One region of the Microbacterium lacusdiani genome, then DNA from elsewhere that is predicted to be linked to it. Evidence: predicted binding sites of a transcription regulator. Region 1 holds the regulator's gene; the other holds the start of a gene.

Evidence for each region. The regulator LexA, encoded in region 1, represses DNA repair genes until DNA is damaged. The targets are predictions, from matches to a motif close to TCGAACANNTGTTCGA.
Region 2: the regulator LexA is predicted to act here: its motif matches at 1,845-1,860, upstream of ACYVGN_RS05585 (intein-containing Rv2578c family radical SAM protein).

What each region holds. Positions count from the first base shown of each region.
Region 1 covers NZ_BAAGXJ010000010.1:85,131-89,542, reverse strand. Annotated here, with positions in the region: gene hisB (imidazoleglycerol-phosphate dehydratase HisB) at 1-217, opposite strand, end outside; gene ACYVGN_RS08500 (histidinol-phosphate transaminase) at 282-1,373, opposite strand; gene ACYVGN_RS08495 (LysM peptidoglycan-binding domain-containing protein) at 1,408-1,818, opposite strand; gene lexA (transcriptional repressor LexA) at 2,083-2,802, shown strand; gene ACYVGN_RS08485 (S9 family peptidase) at 2,833-4,412, shown strand, end outside.
Region 2 covers NZ_BAAGXJ010000005.1:16,034-20,445, forward strand. Annotated here, with positions in the region: gene ACYVGN_RS05570 (GNAT family N-acetyltransferase) at 1-42, shown strand, start outside; gene ACYVGN_RS05575 (pirin family protein) at 39-1,028, shown strand; gene ACYVGN_RS05580 (sensor domain-containing protein) at 1,030-1,761, opposite strand; gene ACYVGN_RS05585 (intein-containing Rv2578c family radical SAM protein) at 1,868-4,003, shown strand; gene ACYVGN_RS05590 (M15 family metallopeptidase) at 4,008-4,412, opposite strand, start outside.

The sequences.
Region 1 (4,412 bases):
TGTCCTCGACCGAGTGGTGGGCGTCGATGTGGGTGTCGCCCGTCGCGGTCACCGTGAGATCGGTCAGCGAGTGCTTCGCGAACGCCGTCAGCATGTGGTCGAAGAACGGCACGCCGGTCGAGATGGTGCTGCGGCCGGTGCCGTCGAGGTTCAGCTCCAGCTCGACGCTCGACTCGCTGGTGGAGCGGGTGCGGCGTGCGATTCGGGCAGTCGTCATGCCCGCGAGTCTAGTCGGGGCGCGGTCGCCGCCGGACCGCGCGGCGACCGCGCACGGCCTCCGCTCAGCGACGGCCCAGCTCGGCCAGGGCCTCCAGGAACGCCGTGGTCTCCTCCTCGGTGCCGGCCGTGACCCGCAGGTGGCCGGGGATGCCGATGTCGCGGATGAGCACGCCTCGGTCGTACAGCGCCTGCCACGTCGCGGCGGGGTCGGAGACGCCGCCGAACAGCACGAAGTTCGTCCACGACTCGTACGCGCGGTAGCCGAGCGCCTCGAGCGTCGCCGACATCCGGTCCCGCTGCACGACGATCTCGTCGACCATCCGCAGCATGGTGTCGGAGTGCCGCAGAGCCGCGGTCGCGGCCGCCTGCGTCAGCGCGCTGAGGTGGTACGGGAGACGGACCAGGCGCAGCGCGTCGATCAGCACCGGATCGGCCGCGAGATAGCCCACGCGGGCGCCGGCGAAGGCGAACGCCTTGCTCATGGTGCGCGAGACCGCGAGGCGGGGGCGCCCGCCCAGCAGCGTCAGCGCCGAGGGCGACTCGTGCGGCGCGAACTCCTGGTACGCCTCGTCCACCACCACGATGCCGTCTGTCGCGTCGTACACGGCCTCGACCACGTCGAGCGACAGCGGCGTGCCAGTGGGGTTGTTGGGGGCGCACAGAAACACGACATCGGGCCGCGCCTCCGCCACCTGGCGGGCCGCGTCCTCCGGGTCGATCGTGTAGTCGTGGCCGCGCGTGCCGCCGATCCACTCGGACCCGACGCCCCGTGTGAGGAGCCGGTACATGGAGTAGGTGGGCTCGAAGCCGAACGCCGAGCGCCCGGGACCCGCGAACGCCTGCAGCACGTGCTGCAGCACCTCGTTCGAGCCGTTGCCGGCCCAGATCCGGCTCTCGTCGAGGCCGTGGCCGAGGTACTGCGCGAAGCCCTGCCGGAGCTCGGTGAACTCGCGATCCGGGTAGCGGTTGACGTTGCGCAGAGCCTGGGCCACCGCGTCGGCGATGTCGTCCGCGACCTCGGCCGGCACGGGATGCGTGTTCTCGTTGACGTTGAGTGCCACGGGGAGAGGCGCCTGAGGTGCCCCGTAGGGCTTCTGCCCGCGCAGGTCGTCGCGGATCGGCAGTTCGTCGAGAGTGACCGTCACCCTCTCAATGCTAGGGCCGCTCGGACGGGTGGCCTCTCGTCCGTCAGCGGGCCGAGGAGTACTCCGCCGGGATCGCGAGCCGCTCTCCGGCGGCGACCGACGAGCTCTGCAGCTGGTTCAGCGCGACGATCGCGTCCACCACGTCGCGCGGGTCCGCGGCCGGAGCGATCTCCTCCGCGATCGACCAGAGCGAGTCGCCCGCCATGACCGTCACGGTGTCGAACGTGCCGGCGGGTGCGCCGTCCTCGCGCGACGCGAGGGCGCCTCCGCCGCTGATGACGGCGAGGGCCAGGCCCGCGGCGACCGGAGCCGCGGCGAGGGCGGCCAGCACGCGACGACCGCGGCGCGTGACCCGCAGCCGCGTCGCCGGCGCCACGCGGACGGCGCGCTCGGTGCGGAGGGCACGGGCGGGGCGGACCGGGGCCTGGTAGGCGGTGATGCTCACGGTGGTCATCTGCGGCTCCTTCAGCTTCCTCGAGAGGATCGGAGAGGCTTCGCATCCGGCGCTCGGCCGGGAGGGCCGGATGCGAAGCTCTGTTCCGAATCTATCTTCGAAGATTCGAATCTGTCAACGTCTTCTTCGAAAACCGGTCCGAGATGTCACGCGACACGCTCGAACAGATCTTCCGGATCCGCGTGGTTCTCGGATACCGTTTCGATGAAGGACACTCCACCACGGGCCACCGACATCGGATGTCGGAGCGAAGGAGCACGGGACATGAGCGCCGTCGACACCAGCACGTCGAACCTCGACGCCGGACAGTCGGCTGCGGCCGACGAGAAGCCCCGCACGCGGCGCCGCAAGAGCCTCAGCGACAAGCAGCTGGCCATCCTCGAGGTCATCCAGCGCTCGATCCAGACCAAGGGCTACCCGCCCACGATGCGCGAGATCGGCGACGCGGTCGGCCTCAAGTCGCTCTCGAGCGTCACGCATCAGCTGGGGCAGCTCGAGCTGAGCGGCTACCTGCGCCGCGACCCCGGCAAGACGCGTGCGATGGAGGTGCTGATCGACCTCCCCGGCCAGTCGGCGGAGAACCTCGACGCGGGCATGCCCACGGTCGGCGACGCCGCCATGGTGCCGCTCGTCGGCCGCATCGCGGCGGGCGTGCCGATCACGGCCGATCAGCAGGTCGAGGAGATCTTCCCGCTCCCCCGCCAGCTGGTCGGCAAGGGCGAGCTGTTCATGCTGAAGGTCTCGGGCGAGTCCATGATCGACGCCGCGATCTGCGACGGCGACTGGGTGGTCGTGCGCGTGCAGAACACGGCGGAGAACGGCGACATCGTCGCGGCCATGCTCGACGGCGAGGCCACGGTCAAGGTCTTCCGGCAGCGCGACGGCCACACGTGGCTCCTGCCGCGCAACTCCGCGTTCGAGCCGATCCTCGGCGACGAGGCGGTCGTGCTGGGCAAGGTCGTCGCGGTGATGCGCGCGGTCTGACCTCCGCGGGCTCCCCGATAGCGTGGGGGCATGGCACAGACGCTCCCATACGGATCCTGGCCCTCGCCGATCGCGGCAGCCGACATCGCCGGAGGCTCGCCTCGCCTGGACGGCGCGCGCTTCGTGGGCGACGAGATCTGGTGGAGCGAGAGCGTGCCGTCGGAGCGGGGGCGCACCGCGGTCTTCCGGCTCACGGACGACGAGCCCGAGGCGCTGCTGCCGGCGCCCTGGAACGCGCGCTCGCGCGTGCACGAGTACGGCGGCGGTGCGTGGACCGTCACGCCGGCCTCCGAGCTGCTTTTCGTGGAGGGCTCGGATCAGCGCGTGCACCGGTTGACCGTGGGCGGCGCGCCCGAGCCCCTCACGCCGGCGGGCCTGGGGATGAGCTTCGGCGACCTCACGTTCGCCGCCGGTCCCGACGGCGGGGGCCGGCTGTGGGCCGTGCGCGAGACACACGCCGGCGACCGCTCCCCCGTGCGCGATATCGTCGTGATCCCGCTCGACGGCTCCGCGGCCGACGATCCCGAGGCGATCCTCAGCGTGGTGGCCGGTTCGGACTTCCTCGCGTACCCGGCGCCGCGCGGCGACCGACTCGCCTGGATCGCGTGGGACCACCCGGACATGCCGTGGGACGCCTCCGAGCTGCGCGTGGGCCGGATCGGCCCCGACGGGCGCGTGGCGGACCACGTGGTGGTCGCGGGGGGCCGCACGGAGGACGGCGGGATCTCGGCGCTGCAGCCCGAGTGGACCGGCGACGACGAGCTCATGTTCACCGCCGACCCCGAGGGCCGCTGGAACCTCCACTGGGTGCGGTTCGACGGCCTCGGCGCGACCGGCCCGGAGCCGATCTACCCCGCCGACGCCGACACGGGCGGACCGCTGTGGAACCTCGCGACCCGCTGGTTCGCGGCGCTCGACGACGGCCGGATCGTCGCGGTGCGCACGCACGGCGCCGACGAGCTCATCGTGATCGATCCGACGTGCGGCGCGGTGGACGGCCTGGAGACCTCGCTCACCGGCGGGGTGCTCGTGCGGGACGCACAGGGCTCCCGCGTCCTGCTCACGGGCGCCGGCACCCGCGTCCCCGGAGGCCTCTGGCTCCTGGACGTCGACGCGCGCACGCTCACCGCGCTGCGCGGCGGGGTCTCGGCGCTCGCCCCCGCATGGATGCCGACCTCCCGCGCCGTGACCTTCGAGGGTCCGGACGGCGACGTCCACGCGTTCGCATACCCTCCGACCAACCCGGATGCGACCGCTCCCGAGGGCGAGCTGCCTCCGTACCTCGTGCTCGTGCACGGCGGGCCGACCGCGCACGCGTCGGGCGAGCTCTCGCTCGCGGTCGCGTACTTCACGAGCCGCGGCATCGGCGTGCTCGACGTGAACTACGGCGGATCGACCGGCTACGGCCGCGCGTACCGCGAGCGGCTGCGCGGCCGCTGGGGCATCGTCGACGTCGCCGACACGGCCGCCGCCGCGCGGGGGCTCGCGGCGGCGGGTCTGGCGGATCCCGCCCGGATCGCGATCAAGGGCGGCTCGGCCGGCGGCTGGACCGTGCTGTGCGCGGTCGCCGACACGGACGTGTTCGCCGCCGGCATCAGCCGCTACGGCGT
Region 2 (4,412 bases), on a different contig from region 1:
ACCCCGCTCGACGCGGCGACGCAGGGCGAGTCCCCGGCATGACGCGCCTCGACGCCGCGACCGACGAGTGGGACCTCACCGCCGACGCGTGCGACGGCCCTCGTGAGCTGCTGCTCGAGCCCCGCGAGGTGCCGCTCGGCGGCGTCAGGGCCATGGCGGTTCACCGCTCGCTGCCGCAGCGCGACCTGCCGACCGTGGGCGCATGGTGCTTCTTCGACCGCTTCGGGCCGCAGGAGGCGCTGATGCGGGTGGAGCCCCACCCGCACATCGGACTGCAGACCGTGACGTGGCCGCTGGTGGGCGAGGTCCGCCACCGCGACAGCATCGACAGCGACGTCACGATCAGCCGCGGCGTGCTGAACATCATGACGTCGGGCCGGGGCATCTCCCACTCGGAGTACTCGGTCGGCGACGATCCCATCCCGCTCGACGCGCTGCAGCTGTGGATCGCCCTCCCGGAGAGCCGCCGCCACGGCGGTCCGGACTTCGAGCGCCATGCCGACCTGCCGACGCTGAGGCTCCCGGCCCTCGAGGGCGCCGACGCGGACGCCACGGTGGTCGTCGGCGAGCTCGGAGACGTCGTGTCCCCCGCCACCGTCTACACGCCGATCGTGGGCGCGGAGGTCGTGCTGGCGCCGGGATCGCGCGTGCGCATCCCGTTCCGCCGCGACTGGGAGTACGCGATCGCGGGGGTGGAGGGCGACCTCGTCGCGCACGCGGGGCGAGCGGGGGAGCCGACCGCGCTCGGCGCCCTGGACCTGCTCTACCTCGGCGTGAACCGCGACGGCATCGAGGTCTCGACGATCGGCGGCGCGATGTTCTTCCTCCTGGGCGGGGAGCCGTTCGCGGACGACCTCGTGATGTGGTGGAACTTCGTGGGCCGGGACCACGACGAGATCGTCGAGGCCCGCGAGGAGTGGGAGGCCGGGTCCGAGCGGTTCGGCCACGTCGTCACGCACGGCGACGAGCGCATCCCCGCCCCGCCCATGCCCCAGGTGCGGCTCACGCCGCGGCGCCGCAAGGTGTAGGTCAGCCCGCCGCGATCGCGTCCACGAGCCGCTGGGCGACGTCCTCTGCGCCCGATGCCGCCTCCGCACCGCCGATCGCGCTGCCGGTCACGACGAGCGAGTCGACCAGCGCCGTGACGGTCACGGAGCTCATCGCGCCGGTGCCCTCGATCACCGAGTCGGTCTGCACCCCGTACGCCGAGTCGGCGCCGTCGATCGACACCGGGACCTCGCTGATGGTGCTCGTCACCGACGTCCCGTCGGCCATGGTGATCGTGATCTCGCCGCAGCCGTCGATGTTCGACAGGCCCGACTCCACGGCGCCGTCGGCGATCGACGCCTCCGCGAAGCTCACCACTCCGCCCGACTGGCCGGTCGCCTCGTCGACGCCCACGGCCATGCTGCTCTCGCTCGTCTCCGCGATGGCGAGCCCGCTCTCGACCGCGGCCGCGCACTCGGCGGGCTCGATCTCCGCATCCGCGAAGAGGCCGCTGAGCCCCTCGACCCCACCCATGGCCTCGATGTCGATCGGCTCGAGCCCCGCGGCCACGACGTACCCCTCGAGCACGGCCTCATCGACCACCTCGCCCGACGGCGCCTCGTCCGCGGGCGTCTCCGCGGGCGCGGAGGACTCCGCGGGCGGGGTCGCCCCCTCGGGCGCCTCCTCCTCGCCGCCGGCCGAGCAGCCGGCGATCAGCAGCGATCCGGCCAGGACGATCGGAGCCAGGGTTCGGAGGGCGAGTCGCGCGGTCATGCCCGCAGTCTCGCACGCGCGCACCCGCGCCACCAGGGCCGGATCGCTTCGCACATGTGTTCTGATCTCGCTTGACTTGGCGATAGAACGGGTGTTCGATGAATCCATGCGATGGCAGGGACAGGAGCTCGGCGTCTCGGACCCCGACGCGCTGCCCGGAATGGAGCAGCTCGACGGACTCGTCCGCTCGGTGACGACGCCCGAATTCGCGGGCGTGACGTTCCACGAGGTCGCCGCCAAGTCGGCCCTCAACCATGTGCCGCGCTCGAGCAGCACGCCGTTCGACTGGACGATCAACCCGTATCGCGGATGCACCCATGCCTGCGTGTACTGCCTCAGCCCAGACACCCTGATCCTGCGGGCCGACGGCCGCCAGGTTCCGCTTCGCGAGATCCGCGTCGGCGACGAGGTCGTCGGCACCGAGCGGCACGGTGTCTACCGACGCTACGTGCGCACGACGGTCCGCGCGAAGTGGCCGTCGAGAAAGCGCGCGTATCGCGTCACGCTGGCCGACGGCACCGAGATCACGGCGAGCGGCGACCATCGGTTCCTGACCGACAGGGGCTGGAAGCATGTCCACGGCGCCACCACGGGCCCCGAGCAGCGCCCCCACCTCACCGCCCTCAACCGCTTGATGGGATTCGGCATCGGCGGGCCGCCGCCCGACTCCGCATCGCCGACGCCGCACTACCGACGCGGCTACCTCGCCGGCATGATCCGGGGCGACGGGATGATCTTCCATCGCTCGTATCGGAGCGCGGATCGCATCCGCGACATCCACATGTTCCGCTTGGCGCTCACGGAGACCGACCGCGCCGCCCTGGACCGATCGCGGGACTTCCTCGATCGTTCCGGCGTTCCCACGCGAACGCGAACCTTCAGCGCCGCGGAGGGCGCACGCAAGCAGATGATCGCGATCCACACCGCACGCGTGGAAGACGTCGCGGCGATCGAGCATCTGATCACGATCCCGCGAACGCGGTCCCGCGAATGGCGGGCTGGTTTCCTCGCCGGAATCTTCGATGCGGAGGGGAGCTGCTCGCGAGGCGTCCTGCGGATCAGCAACAAGGATGAAGAACTGCTCTCCCTGACCGCTGAGTCCCTGGAGGCCGTCGGCATCCCGTGCGTCATCGAACCACCCCGGCCCAACGGCGTGCGGTCCGTGCGAGTGACAGGAGGGCTGCCGATGCGGCAGCGGTTCTTCGACGCCACCCGGCCGGCGCTCAGCCGGAAGCAGCAGCTCATCGGCGACGCTGTGAAGACCGCCGCCGATCTGCATGTCGTGTCCGTGGACGACCTCGGGCACGACATCGACATGGTGGACATCACCACCGGGACGGGGGACTTCGTCGCGAACGGCGTGATCAGCCACAACTGCTTCGCCCGGGGGACGCACGAGTATCTCGACCTGGATGCCGGGCGCGACTTCGACTCGCAGATCGTCGTGAAGGTGAACGTCGACGAGGTGCTGCGGCGGGAGCTCGCGCGCTCGTCGTGGCGCCGTGAGCCGGTCGCCCTCGGCACGAACACCGATCCGTACCAGCGGGCCGAGGGTCGCTACAAGCTCATGCCGGGCATCACGACCGCTCTGGCGGAGTCGGGCACGCCCTTCTCGATCCTGACCAAGGGCTCGCTGCTGCGGCGCGACCTGCCGCTGCTGACGCGGCTGAAGCAGGATGTGCCGATCCAGCTCGCCTTCTCCATCGCGGTCTACGACGACGAGCTGCAGCAGGCGATCGAGCCGGGGACACCGACGGCGCAGGCCCGCCTCGACACGGTGCGCGCCGCGGCCGACGCGGGCTTCGCGGTGTCAGTGTTCCTGATGCCGATCCTCCCCCACCTCTCCGACTCCCCCGAGGCGCTCGACGCCGCACTCGCTCGGGTGAAGGCCGCGGGCGCGGCCAGGGTCGTGCACGGCGCGCTGCACCTGCGCCCCGGCGTGAAGCCGTGGTTCATGCGCTGGCTCGCGCGCGAGCATCCGGAGCTCCTGCCCGCCTACCGCGGCCTGTATCCGGGCGCCTCCGTCAACGCGCCGCAGGCGTACCGGACGATGCTGTCGCAGCGCATCCGACCGCTCATCCGGGCGCACCGGCTCGACGGCCGCTCCGACGGGGATCCGTGGCGCCGGCCCGCGCCGGCGGCCGCCACGGCGTCGCGGGTCGTGACGACCTCGCGCGGGCGGGCCGCGGCGACGAGGGCGACCGAGCGACGCGCGATCCCGGAGGCCGCGACGCTGTTCTGAGCGCTCAGTCGTAGTCCGGCGCGGCAGGCAGGCCGAAGAACTCCTCGAGCGTGTGGAAGCCGCCCGCCTGGTACGCCTCGGCGATGCCCCGGCCCACGTAGCGCAGGTGCCAGGGCTCGGCGTCGTAGCCGGTCGTCTCACTGCGCCCGGCCTCGTAGCGGACGATCCATCCGTAGCGCCACGCGTTCTCGGCGAGCCAGCGCCCCTGCGCGGTCCCGCCCACCTCATAGATGTCGCCGCACCCCCACGCGCCGCACGCCACGACGTCGGCGGCCAGCCCCAGCTGATGCTCGCTGTGACCGGGACGGGCGGACAGGGCGTCCGCCCCGCCGCCGCGCGCGCCCACCTGCGCCGCATAGGTCGAGACCTGGGTGTCGTAGGAGCGGTACCCGCTGTACAGCGCGATCCT